One region of the Xenorhabdus aichiensis genome, then DNA from elsewhere that is predicted to be linked to it. Evidence: predicted binding sites of a transcription regulator. Region 1 holds the regulator's gene; each other region holds the start of a gene.

Evidence for each region. Region 1 encodes Fur, which represses iron uptake genes when iron is present. Its sites were predicted from a motif close to ATAATAATGAGAACNACTATCAA; they were not measured.
Region 2: a site for Fur is predicted at 2,144-2,166, ahead of fepD (Fe(3+)-siderophore ABC transporter permease). Genes of this name have one in related genera too.
Region 3: a site for Fur is predicted at 1,185-1,207, ahead of sodA (superoxide dismutase [Mn]). Genes of this name have one in related genera too.

The regions. Positions count from the first base shown of each region.
Region 1 covers NZ_JAQRFO010000013.1:20,050-30,542, forward strand. The annotation lists gene PSI22_RS07950 (helix-turn-helix domain-containing protein) at 1-81, shown strand, start outside; gene ybfE (LexA regulated protein) at 385-672, shown strand; gene fldA (flavodoxin FldA) at 846-1,379, shown strand; gene fur (ferric iron uptake transcriptional regulator) at 1,560-2,009, shown strand; gene PSI22_RS07970 (beta-N-acetylhexosaminidase) at 2,130-4,811, opposite strand; gene glnS (glutamine--tRNA ligase) at 5,181-6,848, opposite strand; gene PSI22_RS07980 (DegT/DnrJ/EryC1/StrS family aminotransferase) at 7,085-8,314, opposite strand; gene PSI22_RS07985 (MFS transporter) at 8,394-9,518, opposite strand; gene PSI22_RS07990 (HAD-IA family hydrolase) at 9,606-10,253, opposite strand; gene PSI22_RS07995 (glycosyltransferase) at 10,390-10,493, opposite strand, start outside.
Region 2 covers NZ_JAQRFO010000019.1:37,158-47,650, reverse strand. The annotation lists gene fepB (Fe2+-enterobactin ABC transporter substrate-binding protein) at 1-722, shown strand, start outside; gene entS (enterobactin transporter EntS) at 756-2,021, opposite strand; gene fepD (Fe(3+)-siderophore ABC transporter permease) at 2,190-3,236, shown strand; gene PSI22_RS10340 (FecCD family ABC transporter permease) at 3,253-4,284, shown strand; gene PSI22_RS10335 (ABC transporter ATP-binding protein) at 4,321-5,124, shown strand; gene PSI22_RS10330 (non-ribosomal peptide synthetase) at 5,204-10,493, opposite strand, start outside.
Region 3 covers NZ_JAQRFO010000043.1:21,539-32,031, reverse strand. The annotation lists gene acs (acetate--CoA ligase) at 1-908, opposite strand, end outside; gene sodA (superoxide dismutase [Mn]) at 1,280-1,906, shown strand; gene trpS (tryptophan--tRNA ligase) at 1,982-3,016, opposite strand; gene PSI22_RS16495 (phosphoglycolate phosphatase) at 3,021-3,725, opposite strand; gene rpe (ribulose-phosphate 3-epimerase) at 3,725-4,399, opposite strand; gene dam (adenine-specific DNA-methyltransferase) at 4,458-5,276, opposite strand; gene PSI22_RS16480 (SPOR domain-containing protein) at 5,362-6,318, opposite strand; gene aroB (3-dehydroquinate synthase) at 6,504-7,601, opposite strand; gene aroK (shikimate kinase AroK) at 7,647-8,168, opposite strand; gene pilQ (type IV pilus secretin PilQ) at 8,571-9,656, opposite strand; gene PSI22_RS16460 (hypothetical protein) at 9,659-10,210, opposite strand; gene PSI22_RS16455 (PilN domain-containing protein) at 10,200-10,493, opposite strand, start outside.

The DNA.
Region 1 (10,493 bases):
AACGTTGATAAAGCAAGTATCAATACGCTGGCTCGTTATGCCAGAGCATGTGGAATTGAAAATCCAACTATTGCATTGTAATTAATTGAGTTAATTATCTTAAAATTGTCAAATCAAGGGGCTTTTATAGTCCCTTGATTGCAGGTCGCTGCACGTAGGGAGACATCTATACAGTCAACACAAAAAAAGATAGATCTCAGATCACAAAAAAACATCATTATGTATTTCGAAAGTAAATAGTTAAATGCATATCCTGAGATAACCCACTCCCCCATATCTCTCTCTTCCTGCCAGACATCTCCCCCATCAACCAGTAGCGGCTCGCGCCCAGCTAAGGTATCATTGCCCGCTATACTATTGGCCACGCCCTTTACAATTGAATTTATGGCAAAAGAACAAACTGATCGCACCACACTGGATTTGTTCGCAGATGAACGCAGGCCAGGGCGACCGAAAACGAATCCGCTGTCCAGGGATGAGCAGCTTAGGATCAATAAACGCAACCAGTTGCGCCGAGATAAAGTCAAAGGACTGCGTCGGGTGGAATTGAAGCTCAATGAAGATGCCGTCGATGCACTGAACCATCTGGCAAAAGAGCGCAATATCAGCCGCAGCGAGCTGATTGAACAAATGTTATTAGCTCAACTGGCAGAAAATCACCTTACTAATTAACGGCTTTCACTCGACAGCATGAAACGACGTTACCACACAAATCTGACAGACTTGTCATTGATGTTTGGTCAAAATAACGCTTTTAATTTTATTAAAATTAACATTTTTCCTGCTGATTTCAGCGTGATGTGTATAGCTTAATACACAATTAAAATAAGAGGTTAACCCATTTTATGGCATTAATAGGTATATTCTTCGGCAGCGATACAGGCAACACAGAGAACATTGCCAAAATGATCCAAAAAAAATTGGGCGGTGCTGATGTTGCTGAAGTCCACGATATTGCCAAAAGCAGCAAAGAAGATATTGAAGCTTTCGATATCCTGCTGCTCGGCATTCCGACTTGGTATTATGGTGAAGCTCAGTGTGACTGGGATGATTTCTTCCCGACACTGGGAGAGATCAATTTCGATGGCAAACTCATCGCTCTGTTCGGCTGTGGCGATCAGGAAGATTACGCAGAGTACTTCTGTGATGGTATGGGTACGATTCGCGATATCATTGAACCTCTCGGTGCCATTATCGTAGGTCACTGGCCAACCGAGGGATATCACTTTGAAGTCTCCAAAGGCATGGCCGACGATAACCATTTTATTGGCCTTGCTATCGATGAAGATCGCCAGCCAGAATTGACGGATGAGCGCGTTGAAACTTGGGTACAGCAGATTAAGGCCGAGATGAGCCTGTCAGAAATTCTTGGCGTATAAGGAGCCAAGCTCCTTTTCACGGGATAATTCCTCAATAATGTGTCATGATATCGGGATAGGTGTGGTTTTCATTTAGAATATCCATGCCTATAATCTATAGCGTGAAACAGAATCATGATTCTCTCACGATACCCCCAAGTATCATAAGTTCACCTTACTAAGTTACAGGACTGAATCCGCATGACCGACAACAATAAAGCATTGAAAAATGCTGGACTTAAAGTAACACTTCCACGCCTGAAAATTCTGGAAGTGCTACAGGATCCAGAATGCCATCATGTCAGTGCGGAAGATCTCTACAAAAAACTGATTGATATCGGTGAAGAGATTGGCCTCGCCACTGTCTATCGCGTGTTGAACCAGTTCGATGATGCCGGCATTGTCACACGCCACAATTTTGAAGGCGGTAAATCGGTTTTTGAACTCACTCAACAGCATCACCATGACCATCTGATTTGCCTTGACTGCGGTAAAGTCATTGAGTTCAGTGATGAGTTTATTGAAGAGCGCCAGAAAGATATCGCTGAACGTTACGGGATCAAGCTGTCAAACCATAGTCTCTACTTGTATGGTCACTGTACTGCTGGTGATTGCCGCAAAGATAGCACGATGCATGATGAAAACTCATGATGAGAAAACACGACACAATAAGAAGTTATGACAATTATCCACTTCTGTGTCTCATTTAGTCTAATTAAGCTACTGCCGATTAGCTCAAGCTAATCGGCAGGCTGCTTTTTAAAAGAAATATCAGAGCGTGATTTTTACTTCTTCATCTCGGCTAAAACGCTTGCCATCAGTACTGACAGAGCGCACTTTCACATTACTGCTGACATGTGGGCGCTGCCTGTCATCGTAAATCTCCCATGTTTTACCGCCATCCAGCGAATACTGGATCGCTAGCCCCGGCAAGGCGATATTAGCTTCCAACGTCCCGGATACGATCCTTCCCCCAGGTACTGGCAACCGATACGCAATGTTAGCTTTATCCAATTTCGCCAGCTCATGCTGTCCCATCAAATTGGCAAAATCTATCCAGTCATTGTTGAGCGCATTGGTATCAACATAATGTGTTACGCCGCCCTTATATTCCCTGCCCTGCTGATAATTCTGTTCCCAACTCGCCTGATGCCATGCACGTTCCGCCAACGGCAACAAGCGCGGGTAAATCATATATTCCATCTGATCATCAGTACGCACAGTTTCGCTCCATGATTGCCCTGACAGCCCATAAGCTCCCGGCCAATGTTTGTTGCTCTGAGTATTGAAGCGGTTGCCATCGCGATCCACCGATGTTTCAGCGTTTTGTGGCATATTGTTCGGCGCAAAACTGAAAATTTTTGCTTCATCATTGAAGCGAGTTGCCCAATAGTAGCCGCGCTCTTTCGGACTAACTTCATACGGCATATCAAGGTAGACATAATCAGGGCTGGAAACGACCACTCGATAGCCCTTATTCGCCCAATCATTGGCGGAGTCATAGCCTCCCCAATAGAGTGTATCCCAGAAATTCACTGCCACATGCTTGGTCGCGAAGTCTTTTGCCGACTTCACATGTTTCAAGCCATCCTGCCATGCCTGCATTGTATCAATGCCATGAGTGTTGACGATCTTGCTGACTTCAATAGCAAAATGGCTGTCAAGTTCACTAACATCTTTAACAATGCCCTGCGCTATCATTTTCTGGCAAGCCTGAGATTTTGCCCACGGTTTGTCTTCTATTTTCTTGTTGATGATCCCCTTACCCGGTTCGATTGGACCATCTTTGTCCTGATACCCCGCTCCCAAACGAATGTTTTTCGCTTCATCACCACCAAAATGCCATGTGTTCAACGGTAATTCCGCTTCTTTGTGCATTAAAGCGATTTCGCTGATAATTTTGTCAATAAACCGCTTGGAGGAATCCATACACGGATTTAAATAACTGCGGCGATCGTAGAGCTGTACTGATGTCGCATTCGTGGTATCAGTCGGGTCAAGCAGGCGATATTCATTGGCCTCCTGCTCTTTCCCCTGCGCCATCAGATTTTTGTAACGGGCTTCCATCGACACGACCGCTGCACGAGCGTGAGCAGGGGTATCAATCTCGGGGATCACTTCTATCTGGCGCGCTTTTGCATATTTCAAGATATCAATGTAATCCTGACGACTAAAATAACCACTTCCCATATTATTGCTATCAGGCCCTGATCCTAACTGCGGCAACAAACATTGAGTTTCACTCAGATCATGACAGCGTTTGCTCCCGACTTCAGTCAGCTCTGGCAGACCGGGGATTTCCAGACGCCAGCCTTCATCATCGCTCAAATGGAAATGGAATTTGTTCAGTTTATAACTGGACATCTGATCGAGCAGACGCAGGACAGCTTCCTTACTGTGGAAGTTACGCCCAACATCCAAAAATATGCCTCGATATTCGAACCTGGGCGCGTCTTTTGCCGTTAGTGTGGCTATTGTAGGATCACCATTGGCAGGGAGCAGAGATAACAAGGATTGCAGGCCATAAAACACACCGGATTGATCAAAAGCGACGATTTGCGTTCCTTGAGTTGTGATATTCAGCGAATAAGCCCCTTGCACTCGCCAGTTGCCTGTAAATTTGTTTGCGTTGATCTGTGCCGCAATCCGATAGCCATTATCCGTTAGCTTGATATTGTGAGAGGCAAAGCGTTCTCGAATAACGTTGATTGATGCGTTGCTCAACCCGCCCAACTCCAATTTCACGCCACGGGATAGGTTCACATCTTGTGAATGGATAGTCAGCGTTTTAGGCGTCGGAATAACCTGTCCACGCAGTTGATCCCCGCTGATTTTTACCATCTGCTGGTTTTTTACAAAACGAGTTTCTGGGGTCATCTGGATATTGTTATCTGACGTAGTGCGTTTCCACTGATCACCTGTAAAATCAGATAAAAACGCACTCAGATCTTCCGTATCGGTATTCGCCAGTATTTTAGGCGTCGCATCACCGGAAGTGGCATACCAGCGTGGCATAAAATCTGTGCTGTAAATCTGCCAGTATTCTCCAAAGATCGGTAACAAGATTTTTTCATTGGCCTTGATACCGGTGAATTTTTTCGTCGGCTCCAGCTTATGTAAGTCACCCGTGATATGCGTGATTTTATATTGCTCATGATCGACTTTCAGGATCTGGCGAATACTGTGAAAATAGATCGCCCAGTCAGAGGAGTCGATCGCCTGATTGCCATTAGCCAATGTGATATGAACCTGATTACAGGAAGCCCCGTCCGCGCCTAAAATGGCACAATCAGTTCCATGTGCTCCTGCTTGATTATCCTTAATTTTGAAATTCACTTTTAATTGACTAAGCGAATCCACTACCTGCTGTGACGTCATTTCTGCATGAACACAGCCCATTAATCCAACTGTCGTGATGAGTGCTGCCAAGGTACGCAATTTAACGCTTTTCATGAATGACCTCGTCTGAACTTATTATTCTTTTATACCCTGCAACTTCAGATTTATCGGGTATAGCTGGGTAATGCTGCTTCTGTCAGTCAATACCGCGCTATAACAAACGCAGAAACAGCGACGACAGTCCATAAAAGATGCTAATTGGCATAGTTACAGTAAATGTAATATTTTTTCCGCCCAGAAGAACAGGCTATTTTTTGTACCACCAGTTATCAATAGCGAATAACCCTACATAAAATAAGACTATAAGGCAATTTTTAATCTTTAGTGGGGAGAGTCAATTTTCATTACAAATATTTTAAACATAAAAAAAGCGCGATAATAATCGCGCCTTTTTAATGTTTTGGTTATATAAATTAGCTCTGGTTATTCCTGAGAGATCTTTGTCCAAGTATCACGCAAGCCAACTGTGCGGTTAAATACCAGATGCTCTGCACTGGAGAGGCCGCTATCAGCACAGAAATAACCTTCGCGTTCGAACTGATAAGTTCTTTCTGGCTGTGCATTCACCAGCCCCGGCTCGGCAAAACCTTTACGCACGACCAATGATTCTGAATTGATTGTGGATAAGAAATCATCTTCCGCCCCTGGGTTTGGTACACTGAACAAACGGTCATACAGATAGAATTCCGCTGGCACGGCATGTACCGCACTCACCCAGTGAATCACACCTTTGACCTTGCGGCCGTCAGCCGGATCTTTGTTCAGTGTCTGCTCATCATAGTGACAGTAAATAGTGGTGATATTGCCTTCCGCATCTTTTTCAACACGCTCTGCCTTGATCACATAAGCATTACGCAGGCGCACTTCTTTGCCGAGCACCAGACGTTTGTACTGACGGTTAGCTTCTTCGCGGAAATCGGCACGGTCAATATAAACCTCACGGCTGAATGGAACTTCGCGGCTGCCCATTTCTGGCTTGTTAGGATGGTTCGGCATCGTCAGGATCACTTCACCTTCCGGCATATTCTCAATCACCAGTTTAACCGGATCAAGAACCGCCATCGCCCGTGGTGCATTTTCGTTCAGATCATCCCGGATACAGGATTCCAATGCAGCCATTTCGACGTTGTTATCCTGTTTGGTAACACCAATACGGCGGCAGAATTCACGGATAGCCGCAGCGGTATAACCACGGCGGCGCAGGCCGGAAATGGTTGGCATACGTGGATCATCCCAACCGTTGACAATATTTTCAGTCACCAATTGGTTGAGTTTACGCTTGGACATCACCGTGTATTCCAGATTCAGGCGAGAAAACTCGTACTGACGCGGATGGTAGTCAATCGTAATGTTATCCAATACCCAGTCATACAGGCGACGGTTATCCTGGAACTCCAATGTACATATTGAATGGGTGATCCCTTCCAGCGCATCGGAAATGCAGTGGGTAAAATCGTACATCGGATAGATGCACCATTTATTGCCAGACTGGTGATGCTCGGCAAATTTGATGCGATAAATCACCGGATCACGCATCACGATGAATGGAGATGCCATATCAATTTTCGCACGCAGACATGCTTTACCTTCAGCAAATTCACCGGCGCGCATCTTTTCAAACAGAGCCAGGTTTTCTTCCACACTGCGATCACGGTAAGGACTGTTTTTGCCCGGCTCTTTCAGCGTTCCACGGTATTCGCGGATCTGCTCAGGGCTCAGTTCATCAACATAGGCCAGACCTTTATTGATCAATTCAATGGCGTATTGATGCAGCATATCGAAATAATCAGAAGAGTAGCGAATATTGCCACTCCAGTGGAAACCCAGCCACTGTACGTCAGTTTTAATGGATTCTACGTACTCGATATCTTCCTTAACCGGGTTTGTATCGTCAAAACGCAGGTTGCATTGCCCCTGGTAGTCTTGCGCGATGCCGAAATTCAGGCAGATCGACTTCGCATGGCCGATATGCAGATAGCCGTTAGGTTCAGGCGGGAAACGGGTATGTACGGATGTATGTTTACCGGTTGCCAGATCTTCGTCAATAATCTGACGAATAAAGTTGGTCGGGCGGGCATCTGCCTCACTCATCATTTTATTCCTCAATGCAAAAAGCGCTTTAACATAACCTTCTATATTCTAATAAGCTGAACCGAGAAACAACTCTTTGTTAGTGGGAAATGGGGTTCGGGGCAAAGTTAATGCGGAAAAGCGGGAAGACAAACCCCTTCCCGCGACAATTAAGAGAAAATCTTACTTTAGTTCAACATTTGTTACGTATTTTTGAGCAACAAAATAAGCTGTTGGTTTAACGCCCATCAATAAAATCAACTCACACGATGACTGTTCAATACGGCGATCAGTTGATCCGCACAATAAACAATATGCTCTTCATCCCATGTAGGGTGCAGATACAAGCTGATTGTTCTCGGCAATAAAGAACGTGCAGTTTCACAGACGATATCACGGTAATTGACAGATTCAGGTGATGTGTATTCTTTCGAATGGAAAGGGAAATTGGCTGAACCAAACCCACGGAGCTCTCTGAATACTTTCTCACCATAGGCTTCAGGCCACTGGATTTTAAATGCCGGAATACCTATCTTTTTCAAATCACTCAGGATGATTTCAGCAGTGCAATCCAGTTTGGCAAGATCAAAAACAATGGGATATAACCAGTACGCATTGCATCTGTCTTCATTATTCAATGGCAGGCCGTGGATCAAGTCGATATCCGCAAATTTTTCATCGTAGATCTTCGCATATCGCTTGCGATTGTTCATATTCCAATCATCAAATCGCTCTAACTCGTTCAGACCGATAATCGATTGAATTTCAGTCATACGGTAATTGTAACCGATTCGATTATGCACATGCCACGAAACTTCTTCTAAAGCGAGAAGGTCAAATTTTCTCCGCACATCAAACCCATGATCACGATAAGCCCGGCATTCCCAACCTATTTCAGTATTGTTGGTCACGACCATGCCGCCCTCTCCCCCCGTAGTAAAATGTTTTGACTGGCAGAAGCTAAACGTACCGATATCCCCAATTGTGCCAGCCGATTTTCCTTTATATTTTCCGCCGAGACATTGTGCGCTATCTTCGATCACTTTGAGGTTATGCTGGCGGGCAATCGCCATGATTGGGTCCATATCAGATACGACACCATAAAGATGCACGACAATAATTGCTTTCGTGCGCGGTGTAATCAGTGCTTCTATCTTAGTGGGATCAATGGTGTGCTCTTCTGTCGTATCACAAAAAACAGGAATAGCGCCACATTGTAAAACAGCAAAGGAAGTTGCAATAAAAGTGTAAGAAGGCACGATAACTTCATCGCCGGGGCCAATATTCAATGCGCCAACAGCAATATTTACGGCAGAAGTCCCGGAATTACATGAAATTGCCATTTCTGCGCCAATCCAATGCGCAAATTTATTTTCAAATTCCATGCCTTTTTTTCCAGTCCAGTAATTTACTTGACCAGATAACAGGGGTTCTTGAATATCTTTCAGTGTTTTTTCTGTAAAACTTGGCCATTGTGGGAAATTCATAATTTTACACCTTAATATTTTTAAAATAGATAAAATTAATCCTATAAAATAAAGCACATAACTAATCAATCAGATTATTTCAATGTTTCTTTATCAATTTTGTATTTGCCACCATAATTAATGCACCAATAGCTAATATATAAAATGCTGTCTCTAGACCAGAATTTTGGGCAATAAATCCTATTAAAGCTGGCCCAATCATAATTCCAAAATACCCAAATGTGACAATAGAAGCGACAGCATGGCTAGGCAACATGACTTTTTGAGTTCCAGATATTGAACATAAGATGGGAACAATATTTGATGATCCCAATCCAATAAAGAAAAACCCAATCATAGATAGATTGAGAGTTCCTACATTAACAACGATAAGAAATCCAATGAAGATACTGAGTGTACCAACAAAAAATACTTTCCCCCTTCCTATTTTCGATATAACCCGATCTCCTATGAATCGTCCTATTGTCATCGCTGCTGCAAAGGCAGCATACCCAAATCCACTGAATGAAATATCAATATTACGCTCACTAACTAAAAATACTCCACTCCAGTCAATTACAGAACCTTCAATAATTCCCATTAAAAAACAAAGCAAACTCGCTACAATAATGATTCCCCGGGGAAAAACAATCTTTTTACTATCGCCATCCCCATGACTTTTATGACGACTAATAAGTCCAGAAAAAGAAAACAAAAATAACACAGACAATATAAAGGATATAATTAAGCATGCTGCAAGCGCTGAAAAATCCAAATAAAGTAATATCGATACACCCGCAGCACCAAAAATCCCCCCTAAACTAAAAAACCCATGAAATCCCGACATTAAATTTCTATTTGTATTTTTTTCGACTTCAACCGCCTGAATATTCATTGCAACATCCACTGTACCAATGGATGCACCAAATATAAAAAGCATGAAACCCAGTTGAGTGACATTAGGTGACAATATTAAAAGCGGTAAAGAGACAATAACAAAAATTCCTGAATATATAATAACCTTACGACAACCAAATAAAGTGGTAAGAAATCCTGTAATCGGCATCGAAACAATTGAGCCAAAACCAAGAAAAAGTAATAAAAAACCTAATTCTCCTGCATCAATATTTAAATCAGCCTTTACCAATGGTATAAGAGGAGCCCACGCAGCAATTCCCATACCTGCTGCCAAGAAAACAATTCTAGTAGAAATAACATTATTCATTAAGCATCTCAACTATAATATTGATATATAACCATTACGTTTCAGTTACTTATAAATATTTAACAGTAAATAATTTCAAATTTACACTTATAAGTTCATATGGACTCTGAAAGCATTAATCCCCATCTCAGCAAGCTTAATTTCATTCCAGTCATTAATTAGACCTATAACTGAATCAAACATTTTTTCTTTTCCACCAATCTGTATCACCTTACACCCTGCTGCTAATGCGCTTTGCACCCCAGCATAAGCATCTTCAAAAACTAAACAATCTTCAGCCGCAATATTCAAACGTTCTGCTGCCATAAGATAGGGATCAGGATAGGGCTTGCCATTCAGCACATCATCAGAACCAATTATGAAGTCTGGTATCTTAAGGCCACAAATCGCCATCCTATGATATGCAACTCGTTGGCTGGCAGAAGTGACTACAGCCCACGGACAAGCCGCTAAAGAAATCAGAAATTCTTTTGCCCCAGGCAATGCCTTAGCAGTATCAGAATATTTAATTTCTAAATCATCTAATAGCTGTATTTGTTCTTCCATATTCAAATGAGGAGCAATAGACGAAATAACATCTCTGGAACGAACACCATGACAAATATCCAACACTTTTTTTATGGATATATTGTTCAATTCGCACCATATAGACCAAATAGCTTCGACTTCTGAAAGTGATTTAACTAAAGTACCATCCATATCAAATAAAATAGCTTTTATATTAATAACTTCCATTACCCCTCCATAATAAAACACAAACATTATAAACACTATTTCATGCTAATTAAGGTGAATTATAATTAACTATAAAAATAATAAACCAATAAAAATAAATTAAAACCAACGCCAAATCGCTTATTGACGAATAAACTCAGATCACTTTAGGATCATTGATAATCCAGTAAATCTTAATAGAAAAAACCCCTAAAATCATAATGCTATAATTAATAATCGTCTTCATCAAACTCCAATTCT
Region 2 (10,493 bases), on a different contig from region 1:
TTATTCAATGGGCCAAAGTTGCTTATGAACGAGGTGTAAAGCTTCTCTATATCAGTGAACCCAATGCCGAAGCTGTTGCGGCTATGGTGCCAGATCTGATTGTTATTTCAGCGACGGGAGGGGATTCAGCCATGAAACTGTATGAACAACTCTCAACCATTGCACCCATACTGGTTATTGATTATGGCGATAAGAGCTGGCAACAGCTTGCCCTGCAACTTGGGCAAATAACCGGGAATGAAGCTGGTGCCGGGGAAATCATCGCGCGCTTTGAGCAACGTTTGCAGAAAGTGAAACAAGATATCACCTTACCCCCGAATCCTGTTTCTGCATTTGTCTATTATGCTGATGGGAGAGGTGTCAATCTTTGGACGCCATCATCTGCGCAAGGGCAATTATTGCATCAATTAGGTTTTACACTCGCCACATTACCGACCAGCCTGAAAACAGAAACCAGTATGGGCAAACGTGAAGATATCATTCAGCTTTCTGCTGAAGGGTTAGCAGATGGTTTAAACGGCCAATCCTTTATGCTATTCGCTACCAATGACAGCACCATTCAAGCTGTGAATGCTAACTCTTTTTTACAGCACCTGCCTGCTGTCAGTACTCAACGCCTCTATGCGATGGGGCCGGATACTTTCCGCTTAGACTATTACAGTGCAAACAATATGCTTGATCGCATTGAACACTATTTCTCAAATCAAGAATTAAAAAATTAGGCGGTTCAAAAAACAAAGATTGCTGCATCATATTCACTTTTCAGAGGCACCGCCCTCTAATGATGCGGCATTATCATGCAGAGTAGAATGGCGCAGAGGTTTTACCAGTGCTGCAAGCAATAGACAGGTAATTGCCGCAAAAGAACCAAATGAAAGCGCCGTGATGAGAGGAGATAACAGACGTCCCATGACGCCTAATCCCAACGCTCCCATAGAATCACCGGTAACATCCTGTGCCGTGACAAAACTATTCACCCGCCCCAATAAGTGATCCGGTGTATGACTCTGGATGAGTGTAAACTGCAATAAGGAAGCAAAAGCATTCAGGTAGCCATAACACACCAATGCGAGTAATGCCGGGACAATATGCGTCATGACACCGAGCAGGGATAATGCGAGGAAAGAGCCCAGCGCAAAAATAATGAGCAGAAGACCGGGTCGGGCGCTTCGTCCTATCCAGCCACTGGTAAATGCTCCTAGCATGGCACCCAGAGGAACGGCTGAATACATCAAACCTGTCGCGGAAGGACCTTGGTGATAAACCTCTTGAGATAACGCAGGGAAAAGGATGCGAACTGCCCCCGCCATGCTGATCAACATACCGACTAATATCACACTGCCTACGATTTTATGCTGACAGACAAATCGTACACCACTCACTAACGCTCTGAGTGGATGCTCTTGCAGGGTTGACTGTGGCTTCATTTTTGGCAGCCTCACCAGTGGGATCAGTGTAGCCAAAGTCCCTGCTGCGGCAATGGCAAAGTTCCAGCCCGGCCCACTGGCAACGATAATAAGCCCCCCTAATGCGGGGGAAAGAATGGCACCAATGCGAACCGTGATCATACTCAAGGCACCCGCCGCAGCTAGATTTTCCCGGCCAACTAAGTTTGGGATCGCCGCCATTAAAGCGGTCATGCCTAAAGCGCCAAAGAACCCATCCCAGACGGAAAGAAAATAGAGTACAAACAGTGAAGGGGAATCCAAAAACGCATTAAAACTTAATGCAACAAAACCCAAGCCACAAGTGCCACGGGCAAACAGAATCAGTTTACGCCTGTCATAGCGGTCGGCCAGTATTCCGCCCAGCATCAATCCGATAAACATGCCGATCCCATCCAATGCCACCACGATCCCCACCTGCAAGGTAGAACCGGTCAAAGACTGCATTTGAACTGGGACGCCCACTGTCAGCATTCCTAATGCAAAAACAGATAGCATACGGGCGATAAAGATAGCGCGGAAGTGTGCATTATTTTTAAGTAAACTGAAGTCTAGCAGGATTGATGACTTAGCCATGATGCTCCATGCAGTACGTAAACAGGAATTGAAATAAGTGATCTTCGCAGCTTAATTGCCGCAATATAAATATGTTTCCAGAAAAAGCTGTGCTAGCATATCGACCGTTAATGATAATGGCAATACAAATGATTATCACAATCAATAACGAATGGAGTCTTTCCGGTTATGCCTGCTGCCCCAATGCATCGTGAGATAACCTCTTCAAAACCCTTGCCTCAATTTCATACTTATCGTACCCGTCGGTTAACAGGTCCCATAATCTGTTTATTACTCCTCATTATTTTTTCTATAGCGAGTCTGTTATTAGGCAGTAAATATATTGCCCCTGAGACCGTCTGGAATAGTTTAACCGGTGAGCTGCATAACAATGAGAGCATCATTATTCTCGAATCGCGCCTGCCTCGTACCCTTGTCGGTATTTTGGTCGGGATGGCATTAGGTGGCGCGGGGGCATTAATTCAGGCACTGACACGTAACCCTCTGGCAGACCCGGGCATATTGGGTGTCAACGCAGGAGCCAGCTTTGCCATCGTAGTGGCAATCACATTATTTGGCTTAAGCAGTGTTATGGCAAAAGTTAGCGTGGCCTGTCTGGGCGCTTTTCTTGCCAGCCTGGCGGTCTGGTTAATCAGTATGCAGTCTGGTGATAAATCCAATCCTGTACGCTTAATACTGTCGGGAGTCGCGATTAGCGCTCTGTTAACCGGGGTCACTACCAATATTGCCCTGCTCAATCCTTCAACTTTCGATCAATTACGCATCTGGCAGGCGGGTACGCTGGATATCCGATCTTTACAGGTTACTCTCCTTGTTGCTCCGCTCATTCTTACCGGCTGTGCGCTCACCTTATTGATTTCAAGGCCGCTCAATACGTTGAGTATGGGGGAAGAAATCGCAACAACGTTAGGCGTCAAAATCCTCTGGGTAAAAGTTTCAGCCATCATAGCCATTATGCTGTTATGTGGAACGGCAACCGCATTGGCTGGCCCGATCGGGTTTGTTGGATTGATGATCCCACATATCGCGCGCTGGTGGTGTGGCCCAGACCAGCGCTGGATCATTCTGCATTCATTACTCATGGCTCCGGTGTTATTACTTAGTGCAGATATCGTCGGGCGTTTACTGGTTGCCGGTGAGCTGCGCGTATCAATCGTCACGGCCTTTATTGGTGCGCCCGTGCTGATCTGGCAGGTACGTAAGCGTAAATATTGAGCAGGAGACAGATTTCATGCCGAAAATGTTGCAAGTCGGGAATCCAGAAGGGTGGATAAATGGCCGCATTCCCCTTCGGGTTCTACTGGTGAATACTCTCCAGCTATTTTTAATTATGTTATTAGCGCTGTTCGCTGTTTATTACGGAACGCTGAAACTTCCCTTCTGGCAAATCTGGCAGGCTTTTCAAGGTGAAGGTGATCCCGGCATTATTGCTGTCGTCACGCAATGGCGAGCGCCCCGTGTTGCCATTGCGCTGGTGGTCGGAGCCGCACTGGCGATAAGTGGCGTCATCTTTCAGTCTGTCATCCGCAACCCTTTGAGCAGTCCCGATATTATGGGGTTCAGTACCGGCGCATGGACTGGTGTACTGATTACTCTGATTTTTCTAAATGGCGGTTATTATCAAATGACCCTGGGCGCGCTGATCGGCGGTTCATTAACGGCTGCCTTAATTTATTTACTCGCCTGGCGCCAGGGTATCCACGGTTTCCGCCTGATTATTGTGGGGATTGCTATCAGTGCCATGCTGACAGCGGTCAATACTTGGCTTATCGTAACGGGTTCGCTGGAACATGTCATGAGTGCGGCACTTTGGGGCAACGGTTCGCTTAACGGCATCACCTGGCAAAAATCTGCTTCAGCCCTGTTTGTCATTCCTTTGCTGACTTTCGGCGCTTTTGCTCTGGCAAAGTCGCTGAAAATAATGGAAATGGGGGATGATAAAGCCAGCGCCTTGGGCTGTAATGTTGAAACTAACCGTATGCAGCTTATTCTCTATGGCATCCTTCTGACTGCTGTCGTGACGGCAACGACAGGCCCGATATCCTTTATTTCCCTTGCTGCACCGCAAATTGCCCGAAGATTAACAGGTACAAGCTATGTTCCTCTGTTTTCTGCTGCTATGACAGGTGCCTTGCTATTGTTAACTGCTGATTTAGTTGCGCAGCATACTTTTTCAAATGTGCAGCTACCTGTGGGTGCTGTCACCGTCAGTATTGGTGGTATCTACCTTATTTGGCTTCTTATTCGGGAAGCTCGCCAATAATGCCAATCATACAGTAAACAGAAAGAGTAATTATCGATGACATATCGCCTCAGCGCTTCACATTTGACATTAGGCTATGAACGAAAAATTATTGCTGAAGATTTAAGTATCAGTATTCCGGATAAACAGTTCAGCGTAATCATTGGCCCAAATGCCTGCGGCAAATCTACGTTGCTGCGTGCGCTTTGTCGTTTACTGAAGCCCCATCACGGTCATATTTTGCTGGATGGAAAAGATATTCAACAAATATCGACTAAGGCGTTGGCACGTCAGTTAGGTTTACTGCCCCAGCAAGCGATAGTGCCGGAAAATATCACGGTTTCCGAGCTAGTCGCCCGTGGCCGCTATCCCCATCAAAGCCTGCTGCGCCAATGGAGTCTGGATGATAGAACTGCCGTGGCTCAGGCGATGAAAGCCACAGGGATTGCACAATTAGCTGAATGCTATGTTGATGAATTATCAGGAGGGCAGAAGCAGCGTGTCTGGGTAGCTATGGTATTAGCCCAGCAAACTCCTTTACTGTTTCTTGATGAACCAACAACCTGGCTCGATATTGCTCATCAAATTGACCTGCTGGATCTTTTCCTGCAACTTAATCAGGAAAGCAGCCACACCCTTGTTGCAGTACTGCATGATATTAATCAGGCATGCCGCTATGCGGATCATTTAATCGTTATGCAGGCAGGGCAGATTGTTACACAGGGTAAGCCTCAGGATATTATCAGTACAGAACTGATCAAATCGGTGTTTGGCTTATCTTGTGTTGTCATTGAAGATCCGGTTTCCCACACGCCCCTGGTTATTCCCTGCGGCCGCTACCATTCGGTAAAAGACATTTAAAAACCGTTAAAAAGAAAAAATCCCATCACCAATGAATGATGACGGGATTTTTAGGTAATGTTTCAAGCTAGGTATTTTTTCAATCGCGATGCGTTTTCAACAGTGTATTGAGCAATGGCCCTAACTGTTTCAGTGATGTTGGCGAAAGAATATCCGCATGTTCACAATCTTGCCAATAGATGCTTAACTGCCGGATCCAAGGCGCCCATGTCGCTGCAACATCCATATCAGCAGGCAATGTGCGTGTTGCCGAAAACAGAATGGCTTCGCCATCATATTTTTGATTGGCGGCTGATGAAAGGATACGAACAGAATCCTTATAGTTAGCCACAATTTCGGCGAACATGGCCTGCTTTTCAGCACGCAACAGGGGATCACGCTCATCTTCCGTGGCGGCCATAAATTCGGCCTGTTCACGCGCAGCTTCTTCTTTGGCTTCTTCTTCACTTAAGACAGTCCAGTCTTGGCCTTCCGGTGGATAAGTATCCAATAATCCGAGGAAAGCCACTTCTTCTCCCTCTTGGCGCAAGCGCGCAGCCATGCCTTGAGCCAGCATCCCGCCTAACGAATAACCGAGTAGGTAATAAGGGCCATGTGGCTGGATCTGCCGCAATGTCGCTAAATGGTGTGTACACATATCTTCAAGGCTATCAGAGTCGGCAATAACGCCCAGCGGGCGAGGTGACTGTAGTCCAATGATCGGCCAGTCGCCTTTTAAATAACGCAGCAGCCCACTATATTGCCAGGCAAAGCCAGATGCAGGGTGCAGGCAGAATAGTGCCGGGCCGTGCCCGTCTCTTAGTGGGAACACTTCCCCCAAGCCACGATTTTCTGCGGAATTTTGTCTATTCTCATCAGACAGTAATGCGCTCAGTTTTTCGACGCTGCGAGCAACCATGATATGACCAATAGAAATAGACCGATTAAAACGGCGGCGTATTTCTGCGGCCAAGCGCATAGCTAACAGTGAGTGGCCACCCAGCGCAAAGAAATCATCATCAGCCCAAACGGTGTCGCAGTCCAGAACTTCAGCAAAAAGGGCTGCCATTTGGCTTTCCAGACCTGCCACAGGCAAGCGCCCAGTAGTGAGTTTCTGTGGCATAGGAAGTGCCTTGCGATTCAATTTCCCATTGGCGCTTAATGGGAAACTGTCCTGAAGTACATAACTGACCGGCAGCATATAAGCAGGCAATCGCCGGGTAAGTGCTTGATGTAATGCCTCTGTATCCAGTGAAACATCGGGTTGAGGAATTAACCAGGCAACTAACTGGCGGGCATCTGCATCACTAACAGTGTTGGCTGTTTTGCCTAATTCACACGCAGCAACCGCCGCCTGAGCGACGCCGGGCTGTTCCAGAAGAACCTGTTCAATTTCTCCCAGCTCAATACGCTGACCCCGTATTTTTAATTGATCGTCACTGCGTCCAAGATATTCCACTTCACCATTCGGCAGCCAACAGGCAATATCGCCAGTTCGATACATGCGCTCGCCACAGGCAAAAGGATCAGCCACAAAACGGCTGGCCGTCAAATCAGCCCGGTTCAGGTAGCCCGTCGCCAATTGAATACCGCAGAGATAGAGATCGCCCGCTACACCAACAGGAACCGGACGCAGCCAAGAGTCCAAAATACGCAATTGGGTATTCCATACCGGTCGGCCAATAGGCACACCTGAACCTGTACAGTGATCTAATGCCTCACCATAAGCCGGCTGCCATGTGACATCGACTGCCGCTTCCGTTGGCCCATAGAGATTATGTAAAGGTGCAGTGATGAATGTTTGATAGCGGCGAGCCAGTTCACAGGATAACGCCTCACCACTGCAAAACACCCGACGCAGGCTAGGGCAGAATAACGCACTTTGCTGATATGATGCCAATGAGTCAACTAACGTCGCCAACATGGATGGCACAAAGTGCAGCGTCGTCACCGCATAGTCATCAATAAGCTGCATTAGCGCTTCTGGATCGCGATGCACTTCAGGTGGAGCCATCACGAGTTTAGCGCCTGTCATCAGCGGCCAGAAAAATTCCCAGACAGAAACATCGAAGCTGCATGGTGTTTTCTGCAAAACCACATCATCCCGGGTAAGTGGGTAAGCATCCTGCATCCATAACAGACGGTTCACAATGGATTGATGGCTGACCATCACACCTTTTGGCCGTCCGGTTGAACCCGAGGTATAAATGATATAAGCCGTGTGCTGTGGCGTCACTTGTGCTGCGGGATGCACCGGCTGCTGATTTTCATCCGCCAACTGATCCAGTACCAGCAAAGGAGCCTGATGAGCAAAACGCGCTTGAAGTTCACTTTCCGTAATGACTAACCGTGGCTGGGCATCCTCCAGCATCATCGCCAAACGATCATCAGGATAACCGGTATCGAGGGGTAACCAGGCTGCTCCCGCTTCCAGTATCGCCTGTAATGCCAGGCTGAGTCTTACTGAACGGGGTAAAGCAATCCCAATAATATCACCGGGCTGAACCCCTGCTTCAATTAAACGATCAACTAATAGACGGGTCTGAACACGCATTTGCCGATAAGTCAGGTGATGCTGGTTATCCAGTAACGCTAAATCATCAGGCGTTTTTTCAGCCTGTTCAATCACAAACTGGTGGAGTGTACCAGAAGGGATTTCATGGTGTGTCCGATTCACTTCGGTAATCAATGCAGCTTCATCCGGTGATTGTAAAATCCAATCCTGCAGAGCCGTATCGGGTTGCTCAAGCAGTTGCTGAATCAGGAGAAGAATGCGTTGAGCCAATAATTCAGGTTGTTTGACACATTCCCGATATTCCATTAATAAACGCAGCCGCTTACCCGGCAGAACCAGCAAGGTTAAGGGATAATGCGTGTAACCACGGTTATTAATCCGCTGACAAATGATCGTTTGGGTGCAATCTGATTCAGTATCGGTTTCTGGATAATTTTCCACTACCAATAAGGTATCAAAAAGCGTACTTGTCCCCGCAATATGTTGAATTTCACCCAGACCGATATTGTCGTGTTCAATCAACTGGATCTGCTGTGCCTGCAATTGTTCCAACTGAGGCAATAGGGGTAACGTGATATCCAGCGTCATTCGAACCGGCAGCGTGTTGCTGAACAGCCCAACATGCTGGTCTAACCCTTCAATCTGACCAAATCGCCCAGACACGGGGGAACCGAAAACCACATCGGACGAGCCACTGTGTATACTGAGCAGAACAGACCAGATCCCCTGCATCAGCGTATTGAGTGTCAAACCACGTTGCTGACATAAGCTGAATAGTGCCTGTTCCATTTCAGGTTTGAGCACGATATCAAGTTCTTTCACGTTACCGTTATGGGGTTGATCGCTGAACAGTTTGGTCGGTTGGACGCCCTTCAGCACATCTTGCCAGCATTGGCGCGCCGCTGCCGTTTCTCGTGCCGCCAATTGATGTACGATCTCTTGATAACTGACTCTGGGTACAGATAACGCCTGTTCACCTTGATTCAGCAAGGTTAAAAGATCTTGTATCAAGATAGGTGTTGACCAGCCATCCACGACGAGATGGTGAATATTCAACAATAACGTATAACGTGAACCTTCGCCGTGACACACCAGTAAAGCATGCAGCATGGCTTGAGGCTGGTGGAAAAGATCGCGAGCCAGTTCCGTTCTTTCCAGTTCTAATAATGCCGCCTCTTCTTCCTGCTCAGATAATTCGGGGAGCTGATAAAAATCAAGCGGCCAAATCTCGCTATCCTCTGATAAAAGGGGTATCAGTTGTAGAGGAGAAGCACTTTGCTCAGTATCAAAACGTGCGGCAAGCTGAGGATGGTGGCGGATCAGGCCAGACAGTGCCCGGCGTAGTTTAACCCGATCTAATGGCCCATGCAGAGAAAGGCGGGTGAGTGAATTATAATTACCCTTGTCTGTTGCTGTCTGAGCGTGAAAGAGTAACCCCTGTTGCAGCGGTAACAGCGGTAACACAGTCGTCAAAGGCCCATAACGTTCAGTCAGTTGCGTCAGATCACTTTCTTCAAGTCTTGGTAAAACAATTTCTGCGGCAACCAGCGTCGCGGCCGCCTGCTGTGGCTGCTGTCGGGCAAAATTGATTAGGTAGTCGGTAGCCCATTCCATGCCGCGCTGTAATTCAGAGATGTCTTGTTCGCTGAAGATGCCATCTACCCATTGCCAGTTAATCGCTAACTGCGGAATGCTTCCCTGTTCATCAACAAACAGGTTGATTTCCAAGCTATGATTGGGGGACATTTGCGGATCTTGATAAACAGCAAAAGTATCACGGAACAGGTTTTCAGTTCGCTGTGGCGCCCATAAGTTATCAGTCGTAGCAAAACGCCCCAAATAGTTAAATAAGATCTCTGGCGTAGCCTGTTGGGTTAATACTTGTCGGCCAGTTTGATCCAGATAACGCAGCAGGCCATAACCTATGCCACGATCGGGTATTGTACGCAGGGCGCTTTTCACTGCCCGTACGATTTTTGAAGGGTTTTCGGCAGCGATTTCTGTGGATTGGTGTTCTGCCTGTGGCAACGTCAGCACAACGGGATATTCCGCCGTTAACCAGCCAACGGTTCGTGCTAAATCAACGTCATCCTCCAATTCAATGCGACCATGCGACTCTAATTGGAAACGTAATTTGCTGACACCAAAGTATTGGTTACAGGCCATGGCAAATATCGTTAATAACATCTCTTCGATGTTGGCATGGTACTGCTGCGGCAACGCTCCCAGCAATGCCGTGGTCTGTTTGCTGGTTAATAGTGTTCGTTGCTCACGGACAGCGACTTGCCGATCCCGATGTGCATCCAACGGGCGTTTTCCTAGCAGGGGAATTTTTTTGTCAAGCATGGCTTGCCAGAAAGACAGCTCTCCGGCACGGCTTGCTAAATTTTGACCTAGCTGGAGGTTCCAGTCATACAATGTGTACTCTTCCGGTGGCAAAGCGATTGCTTTACCCGCTATGGCAGCTTCTACCGCCTGTTGCAGTTCATCCAGTAATATTCGCCATGACACACCATCCGTTGCCAGATGATGAATAACCCATACTAATCCCTGAGTTTCTTCATCTTGTTGCAGTAAACAGGCATGGAATAAATGACCCGTGGCCGGATCCAGGCGCATCACCGCCTCATGGAAAGCCTGTTCTGCACTCGTTTCTATATGACCGCGGGTGGGTATAACGCTGTAATACGATCCGTCTGCCAGTACAGGTTTTTCACCGAGAATAAGGCGATTATTGCGGGTAACAGCATGAAGTACCGGGTGAGTCTGGCTCAAAGCGAGGAGGGCTGATGATAAATGTTCTGGCCGTAATTCAGTCGGTACGCGGATGAATACACCGTGGGCGAAACGGGTATTGATGCCATGAGATTCTGCA
Region 3 (10,493 bases), on a different contig from region 1:
CACCAGTAGATCTCACCCGGACGGTAATCAAACGTGTATTTGAAAGTCAAAGAAGCATAGACCAGATAACCGCCAGTGGTATGTAGAACCCCTTTAGGTTTGCCGGTTGAGCCAGAGGTATAAAGGATGAAAAGTGGATCTTCGGCATTCATTTCTTCGGCAGGGCAATCTGTGCTGACATTTTCGATCAACTCATGCCACCACAAATCACGGCCTTCCTGCCAGCTTTTGGTGTTACCAGTACGCTTGAAGACTACCACATTAGCAACGTCGGTCACGGCTGGATTGCTCAATGCTTCATCGACATTTTTTTTCAATGGAATAACGCGGCCTGCACGTACCCCTTCATCTGCGGTAATAACTAGCTTGGCATTGGAATCGATAACCCTGCCAGCAATGGCATCAGGAGAGAAACCACCAAAAATCACGGAATGGATTGCACCAACTCGGGCACAGGCCAGCATGGCAACTGCGGCTTCAGGTACCATTGGCATATAAATCGCAACGACATCGCCTTTTTTGACACCAAGTTTTTTCAATACATTGGCGAATTGGCAGACATCATGATATAGCTCGCGATAAGTAACATGCCTGGATTCTGCGGGATTGTCTCCTTCCCAGATGATAGCGGTTTGCTCACCACGTTCTTGCAAATGGCGGTCAAGGCAGTTGGCACTTAAATTCAGCGTGCCATCTTCAAACCAGCGGATACTGACATGTCCTGGGTCGAAAGAAGTGTTTTTAACCCGAGTATAAGGTTTTATCCAATCTACTATCTTACCTTTCTCACCCCAGAACGATTCAGGATCTTGTAGTGACCATTGGTAATCTTGTAGATATTGTTGTTTGCTTATCAGGGCTGTTTCTGCAATGTCAGCAGGAATAAGATGCTTGATTATTTGAGTCATATTTTTATCTCCTTGCGATTGTTAATACTATGTCAAAACAACGTTAACTAAAGTGTAAGGAGAAATTTTGTTTCTTTTTTGGGCGTAAGATCACGCATTAAAGAGAATGGATTTCATGGAATGATCAATTAATGCGGCGTGTTTGAGAGAAATTAAGTTCTGTTGATAATTTAATGTTTGGGGAGAACGACTAACTTATGGATTTTATTTAGTTATTCTATCCAATGAAAAAATGAAACTGAGAAATGGAAAGGAAACCATAGTTATAATATGGAATTGATAATCATTTTCATTATCGTCCAAGTCATTATAATAACCACCTTGTTCACAAGCTGTGAGCTTTATACATTCTAAACCACTGGAGATATGACATGAGCTATTCCCTGCCTGCTCTACCTTACTCTTATGATGCTCTGGAGCCTCATTTCGATAATCAGACGATGGAAATTCATTATACCAAACATCATCAAACCTACGTAACTAACACGAATACAGCGCTGGAAGCCTTCCCTGAATTAGCTAAACTTCCTATTGATGATCTGATCCAGCAGCTTGATAAAATCCCTGCGGATAAACGCACTTTTATTCGTAATAATGCGGGAGGGCACTCAAACCACAGCCTGTTCTGGAAAGGATTAAAATTGGGAACGGTCTTGGGTGGTACTTTGAGAACGGCCATTGAGCGGGATTTAGGTAGTATTGAGATCTTCAAGGAAAAATTTGAGCAAGCCGCTGCAACCCGCTTTGGCTCTGGCTGGGCATGGCTGGTTCTAAAAGCAGATGGCAAACTTGCGGTTGTTTCAACTGCCAATCAGGACAGCCCGTTAATGGGAGAGGAAATTGCCGGTGCTTCAGGTTACCCCATTTTGGGTCTGGATGTGTGGGAACACGCTTATTACCTGAAATATCAAAACCGCCGTCCAGACTATATTAAGGCGTTTTGGCATGTAGTGGATTGGGATGAGGCAGCAAAGCGTTACGAAGAAAAAATTAAGTAACTAGTGAGACTAATTTCTCTCAGTAATGCTGGTCAGTATTATGGCCAGCATTTTTACTATTCGATAATATTGTTATTACGGATGAGCAATAAACCCTACCGCTTCGTAAACTTTATCTAAAGTCGCCTGAGCACGAGCTTGTGCCTTGGCAGCTCCTTCAGCCATGATTTGATTAAGTAATGCTTCATCATTGCGGAAATGGTGAAAACGTTCCTGCAAGTCAGTCAGCATTCCAGAAACGGCTTCTGCAACTGCACCTTTCAGATGACCATACATTTGGCCTTCAAATTCAGCTTCCAATTGAGGAATTGTCTTACCTGTTACACCTGCCAAAATGTCCAGTAAATTGGAGACGCCGGGTTTATTTTCCAAATCATAACATACACGTGGTGGTTCTTCGGAATCAGTGATGGCACGTTTGATTTTCTTCGCTGCCGATTTTGGATCTTCCAGCAGGGCAATAACGTTATTACGGTTATCATCCGACTTTGACATTTTCTTGGCTGGATCTTGCAAAGACATCACTTTAGCACCACCCGTTGGAATGAATGGCTCTGGTACGGTGAAAATATCACCGTAAATGGCATTAAAGCGCTGTGCCAGATCACGGCTCAATTCAAGATGCTGTTTCTGGTCAATTCCCACAGGGATTTGATTGGCCTGATAAAGCAGAATATCTGCGGCCATCAGAACCGGATAGCTAAATAACCCTGCGTTGATATTTTCCGCATGACGAGCTGATTTATCTTTAAACTGAGTCATACGGCCGAGTTCACCGAAATAGGTGTAACAGTTAAGTACCCAACTTAATTGAGAATGCTGTGGAACGTGTGACTGAACGAAGATCGTACTTTTCTTGGGGTCAATGCCACATGCGAGGTAAAGTGCCAGCGTATCAAGCGTGCGTTTTTTCAATTCATTTGGGTCTTGGCGCACGGTAATAGCGTGCTGGTTAACGATGCAATAGATGCAATCATACTCATCCTGCATTTTAACCCACTGACGTAACGCCCCCATGTAGTTACCGATGGTCAATTCACCGGAAGGCTGTGCGCCGCTGAACACAATAGGTTTTTGGGAGTTTGGTTTCATTACAGTGGGTTCATTCATTTTGTTACGCTTCCTGAAGTTTCAACGTGGATAATCCGATAGCCGGTAGTAAATCCGGGAAATGGTCCAATATATAATCTGGGTGGCTTAATGCTATCGATTCTCCGTAGTTATATCCATAGGTTAAGCCAACACAAGGGCAGCCGGCTGCCTGTGCCGCCAAAATATCATTACGGGAATCACCGACAAAAAGCAATTCTTCTTTATGGATGCCAAACATGCCCATTGTTAGATATAGCGGGGCAGGATGGGGTTTTTTCTCTTTAACATCATCACCACCCAGCACCAGTGAAAAGTATTCACTGATCCCCAATGATTCCAGTAATGGCGCAATAAAAGGTGTGGGCTTATTGGTTACGATGGCCATTGGCAGATTATGCTGTGCCAGTGCTGCCAGAGTCTCTTTTACGTGGGAAAACAGTTGGCTGCCTGTTGTCACGGTTGTTTCATAAAATCCATCAAACAGCTTACGGGTTTCACGATGCAGTTCAGGGGTGGATTCTACGCCTGCCCATTTCAGTGCACGCTCAACCATGACATCCGCACCGTTACCTATCCAGATAGCAACTCGTTCTTTGCCTGCCGCAGGTAAACCTTTGGCAATCAGAGCCTGATCCAGTGCTTCCGCCAGACCACTGGCGCTGTCGACTAATGTTCCATCCAGATCAAATGCAATGGCACGAAGATTTTTCTTAATACTTGTTACCATTATGCCACCTTTGATAATTCACGGCGCATCTCATCAATGACCGTTTTATAGTCAGGCTGGCTGAAAATAGCAGAACCAGCAACAAACATATCTGCGCCTGCCTGAGCCGCTTCTTTAATATTATTGGCCTTGATGCCACCATCAACTTCAAGACGAATATCGTATCCGCTTTCGTCAATGATTTTGCGTACCTGCCGTAACTTGTTCAGGGTTTCTGGAATGAAGGACTGGCCACTGAAACCCGGGTTAACGGACATCAGCAGAATCACGTCCAGCTTATCCAGAACATAATCAAGGTAGCTGAGAGGGGTTGCTGGGTTGAAAACCAAACCTGCCTTACAGCCATGTTCTTTGATCAGTTGCAGGGTACGGTCAACATGTTCGCTCGCTTCGGGATGGAAAGTGATATAGGTTGCACCTGCCTTGGCAAAATCAGGGATAATGCGATCTACAGGTTTTACCATCAGATGAACGTCTATCGGTGCCGTAATGCCATAATCACGCAGCGCCTGACAGACCATTGGCCCAATGGTCAGGTTTGGCACATAGTGATTATCCATAACGTCAAAGTGGACAACATCAGCGCCTGCGGCCAGAACCTTTGCGGTATCTTCACCTAATCGGGCAAAATCTGCGGATAGAATGGATGGGGCAATCAGAAAATCTTTCTTCATTATTATCTTCTCCAATTCATTGTTTTATCCCCATTATTTCAGGGGTAAGAAACCTCAATCACTTCCGGCAGTATAACGCCAAAAGCTCATCAACTTTACTCCGAGCAAGAATATTTCTACTTATTGTCCGACGGGCTTTAACAATATGAAGAGAAGCCTGATGATACCATTCCCGCGTCATTGGCGTGTCATGGTTGGATATGAGCACAGGAATGCCCTGCTGAAAGGAAAGATGATAGGCCATCCTCGCTAGATTTTCTTGATCGAGGAGGTTAAAACTATTTGTATGATAGGCCGTAAAATTAGCCGTTGCCGAAAGTGGGGCATACGGAGGATCACAATAAATTACTGATCCTTGTGGTGCGTTGTCTAGCGTGATTTGGTAATGCTGGCAGACAAAAGAGGCTTTTTGGGCTTTTTCAGCGAACCAGTAAAGTTCATCTTCAGGAAAATAAGGTTTTTTATACCGCCCAAAAGGGACATTAAATTCTCCCCGAGAGTTATAGCGGCAGAGGCCGTTATAGCAGTGGCGGTTAAGGTAAAGAAACAATAGACTGCGGTACAGTGGTTCTTGGCTTTTGTTGAACTCTTCTCTCAGGCGATAGAAGTCTTCCGCAGTGTTGAACTCCTGAGAGAATAATGGACGGGCATGATTGATAAATTCTTCTGGACGAGATTTTACCGTGTCATACAGGTTGATCAGATCACTATTTATGTCTGACAAGATGTAAGAATCATAATCGGTATTCAGGAATACCGAGCCTGCGCCAACAAATGGCTCAATTAAGCGTTCTCCCTCTGGTAGATGACGTTTAATATCATCCACCAAGGGGTATTTTCCACCGGCCCATTTTAAGAAAGCGCGTTTTTTTTTCATGCCGTCAAATTAGCTATTCAATAATTTCAGAGCCGCAGATTGTACTCTGTTTAGGACAGCATATCAGCGCCTAATCAAAATAGTTTTATTTTTTCAGATCTTGCTGAACCTGTTGTAGTTTTCTAACCCAAGGTTTTTTGGCCTGAACTTCAGCCGGGAGTGAGGAAATGGCACTTTTGGCGTCAGAAACCGAACCATAACTACCGTGGATCAAGATAAACCATGCCTTACCTTCACGTTTCGCTTCATAAACCGTATAATTTGAAAGGTTATTGTTCTTTGCGAAGGCAATTAAGGTATCCGAGCGGCTGGCGCTACTTAACTGGAGTGTGAATCGGTTGGCGGAGGCTTTCAGTAAATCACCGCGAGTATCGGTCACACTCTTTTTACTGGCCTGATGATGGGATATTGCTGGTTTATCAGTTGATTTGGCATGATTTTCTGATTTTGCCATTTTTTCTATTTTCGGCGGTGCAACTTTTTCAGTCTTATTCTGTTCAACTGGTGGTATCACCATCTGTTGCATAGAGTTGGACTGTGATGGCGTCAGGTTTTTTTCCACCGTATTATTGATGTTGCCTTGCTGTTGATTCAAGGCATCAGAAATATCACCGGGCAATTCTATGCGCTGGTTATGGCTATTTGCCTCAGGTGCTGGAGAAAGATCTTTGCTTGGTGTATTGCTAATGGGCGGCATACTGATTTCTTGTGAGCCATGGCTTGCCGGTGCCGATGGATTTTCCGGCGAGCTATTCTGATTATTGGTAGAGAGTGAAGAAGAGCCGGATAGATCGATGTTTTTCTCAGCCGTATTCTGGGATTGCTGTTTCTCATGCTCAGTTGGCGATTTCAATGCAGAACTGATAGCAATAATCAGCAGTAAAAGCACCAGAATTCCAACCCCAATCATTAATTGCTGGCGGGATACTGCCAATTTGGGCTGGTTGGATTGGCTGCGCGATCGCGGAGGGCGGCGATCAGATGTATCGGGTTTAAATTCGTTTTCTGTTTTTTGTTTGTTTTCTGATTTTAATTCGTCCATATGCCCTCTCAGCAGAGATAATACTGCCAATTGTTATTTTAGAGGTTTGTCAGCTTGATCTAACTAAAACCGATAATGTTCTATCTGATAATGTAGCTATTTTATAGCATAACAGCCAGAAAATGATTCATTATTCAAGCTTTTATTCCCAGAAGGAATTTTGCCATATTCAGATAATCGTGTATTTAGCTGGTTGATGGCAGGCATAGGCGGACGGCGTCTAATATGACATCAGACCCGATATCAGAACGAAGCTCTGCTTTCCCAATCGCCGTAGGCAGTACCAGATGCAGTTTTCCCGCAGAGACTTTTTTATCGCGCATCATATGCGGCAAATAGATTTCTGGAGACATTTCTACTGGGCCGTTGACTGGAAGCTTTGCCCGCTCCAGCAAGCTGATAATGCGCTGAGTATCCTGTCTTGAGAACGTGCCCACAAGTTCAGATGCCCGTGCTGCCATCACCATACCTGCAGCAACCGCCTGACCATGCAGCCAGACACCATAACCCATTTCAGCTTCAATAGCATGCCCAAAGGTATGGCCGAGATTTAATAGTGCTCGCATCCCATTGCGTTCTTGTTCATCAGCAGCGACAACCCATGCCTTGAGTTCACAGCAGCGACGAATGCAATAAGCTATTGTCTGATTATCGAGAACCAGTAATTTCTCGATATTGCTTTCAAGCCAGTTAAAAAATTCACCATCCAGAATGATGCCGTATTTGATAACTTCAGCCAGACCTGCATGCAGCTCTTGAGCAGGTAATGTTTTCAGGCAATTGATATCAATGATAACGGACGCTGGCTGATAAAAGGCCCCTATCATGTTTTTGCCGAGGGGATGGTTGACGCCGGTTTTTCCACCGACGGAAGAGTCAACCTGAGAAAGTAATGTGGTGGGTACTTGAATGAAGCGAATGCCGCGTTGATAGCAAGCGGCGGCAAACCCTGTCATATCACCGATTACACCACCACCGAGAGCGATAAGCGTTGTGTCACGACCATGATTATTTTCCAGTAAAGCGGAAAAAATGTCATTGACCACAAAAAGTGATTTGTACTGTTCACCGTCAGGTAAGATAACTTCGTCTACCCGAAGACCCATACCCTGCAATGTGGATTTCACCTGTTCAAGATACAGGGGAGCCAGCGTCTCGTTGGTCACTATCATGACCTGCTGACCAGCTTGCAGGGGCTTGAATGCCTCATCGCTAGAAAATAGCCCTTGGGCTATGGTAATCGGATAGCTTCTTTCACCTAACGTAACAGTTACTTGTTCCATATCAGCTTTCGCCTTATCGTTTGCTGCTGTGCACACCAGCGTGAATCAGTTTTTTTCCAGTAATTCGATAATTTGGTTAGCAACAACTTTGGCGCTTTGCTCATCTGTACGGATAGTCAGATCAGCAATTTCCTCGTAGAGAGGGTTGCGCTCATCAGCTAAATTTTCTAAAACTTCTCGTGCTGGTGCATCCACTTGAAGTAAAGGGCGTTTTTTATCACGCTGGGTACGAGCTAACTGTTTTTCGATGGTTGTTTCTAAATAGACGACCACACCACGGGCAGACAGACGATTACGGGTTTCTTTCGATTTAACAGAACCCCCACCCGTTGCCAGTACGATGCCTTGTTTTTCAGTCAATTCGTTAATTATTTTTTCTTCACGGTCGCGGAAGCCTTCTTCGCCTTCCACATCAAATACCCAGCCCACGTCAGCTCCGGTACGTCGCTCAATTTCTTGATCAGAGTCGTAAAACTCCATATTGAGTTGCTGAGCTAACTGACGACCAATAGTGCTTTTGCCGGCACCCATAGGCCCAACCAGAAAGATATTGCGTTTCTCTGCCATGTTTTTGGTATTACTAAGACTATTTGTTAATGATAACCCGCCCCGCCAATCAGATTAGCCACGGGACCTAAACTGAAACCTCATGAGTGAGAATGTGAGATCAGATGGGAAAATTATCTCAGCACATCAACCTGTATTGCAACTATATATATTTGGCACGAACCGTTGTAGTCTGGTTTATGCTTTGTTGGCTGACTGTGAGCCTACTTTATGTTTATTGGGGTAGACTCTTACTTGTGATGTTAGACCCGCTCACTCAATTAGATAATCCTTGTATGCTAAATTACTCTCAGCGTCAAATCCATAAACAGGTCAGACCAAGAAAAATAGTAGAAAATCTGGTGAAAAAGGCATAATTACGCCTATTAATTGTTTGATATTTATCATGTATTTTTCCATTGGTTAAATATCGGTCAGTTGAGGTGTAATAAAAATTACGAGTTCCCTTCGGCTGTGCTGCTCTCCTTCTTGGTTAAATAATGCACCCAATAGAGGAAGATCAGACAAGTAAGGGACTTTTTGCAGGCTAGCGCCTTTTTTCTGCTGAAAAATGCCACCAAGAATCAGGGTTTCCCCGTTTCTGACGGTAACCTGCGTCACGATTTCCTGTTTATCTATCGCCAGATTTTCATTTCCTCCCTGACTAATGGGGAGTCCAGGTGCGTTCTGGCTGATTTTTAGCGCTAAACGGATTTTTCCTTTTCTCAAGATGTGTGGAGTCACCTCCATACCTAATACCGCCTCCTTAAATTGAATCGTCGTTTTGTCCTTGTCCTGAATGAGATAAGGGATATCAGAACCCTGCTTAATGCTGGCTGGCTGTTGGTGTGAGGCTGTCAGCCTTGGGCTGGCAATGATATCCAGTTGGTTTTCCTGCTCCAGTGCACTGAGTTCCATTTCCAGTAGGCTTGCATGGATGCGGGCAGTGTTCAGTACCAGTCGGTGGCTTTGATTACCTGCGGATTGATGCAAATTCAAACGGTTGAGGCCTATTGAACGATTTAGTGGATCAGCCGCCATTCCCCAGTGAATTCCCAACTCATGCAGAGCCTCTCTGCTGCTGGTGACAATATGGGCCGTAATTTGTACTTGTTGTTGTGGTGTATCCACCTCTTTCAGCCAACTTTTGATGCGGGTAATGGCATCAAACTTATCTTCCAATATCAGGCTGTTGGTTAAGGGATCGTGTTCAACTTTGCCCCATTTTGTCAGTAGCGCCGGAATATTTTTCTGCAATTGTTCGGCGATCTGCCCTGCGTCAGCGTATTGCAGAGTAATAGCCTGATATTCAATTTCCTGCTCCTGTTCATCCCTTTCTGCTGGGGAAAATTCGAGTTGTTCATCGAATTCGTTTTTCGGTGGCTGGAACGGATTTCTCACCGCTATTTCGCTCTCTGTTTCTTTCCATGCGTTAATTTCTTCGGCAGAACTGAGGGTTGGCAGTAGCAGAAACAGGCAAACCAGTAGAATAAAAAAATGACTGTTCATGATTATCCCTCATGGAGGGCATCTGACAGCACCATGCGGACAGTCAGATCGTTATCGACAGGGGTGATGGTGAGGTGTTTAATCAGCAAAACAGGTTGTACTTGTTGAATTTCATTGAGGAAATGGAGGAGTTGGTCATAGTTTAGTGACAGCATGATGTGCCAGAAAATTTGGTTGTCTTCCCTATGGCTTTTCCACTCCATGAGCTGACCGCCAGAGTTGGTCAAGGGCTGATGAAGGCGTTTCAGTACGGTGGCATTTTTTTGCGGGATATTGTCGTGCAAAATATTGCTGCCTTGACTGAGTTCTGCCGTCAATTGCTGAATCTGTTGCTGGATATCGGATAGATTGGGTAACTCGGCGATACGCTTTTCGGATAACGCCGAGCTGTGTTTCTGCTCGGTGATATTGAACTGGAGGTCATGGATTGCGTATTCATTCTCCTGCCAGACCCAAAAATAGAAACTTAATATGAGTGGAATGACCAGCAATTGCTGCAACAGAAACAACTGCCATGCTGGACGATGAAACCACACAAGATAATTACTTTTCATCAGGTGCTCCCATTAACCAGTTGGCATCGATAGTAAATATCTTGAGATGTTCTTCCGTGGTGCTCATTTTTTTCAGTTGGACATTGTTCAGTGAGACATTGTCGGTCAGGTTATCCAGTAAGTCCGAGACATCATCGTAGTTTTGACTGCTGGCGGCAAAAACCAATTGGCCGGTGTCGTCACTGAATGCAGTAAGCCAACTTTTTTCCGGCAACAAGTGCGGAAGTTGACGAAATAACTGTAAATATCTTTGATTCTGTTCCATGAATGTCTGTTTTTTCCT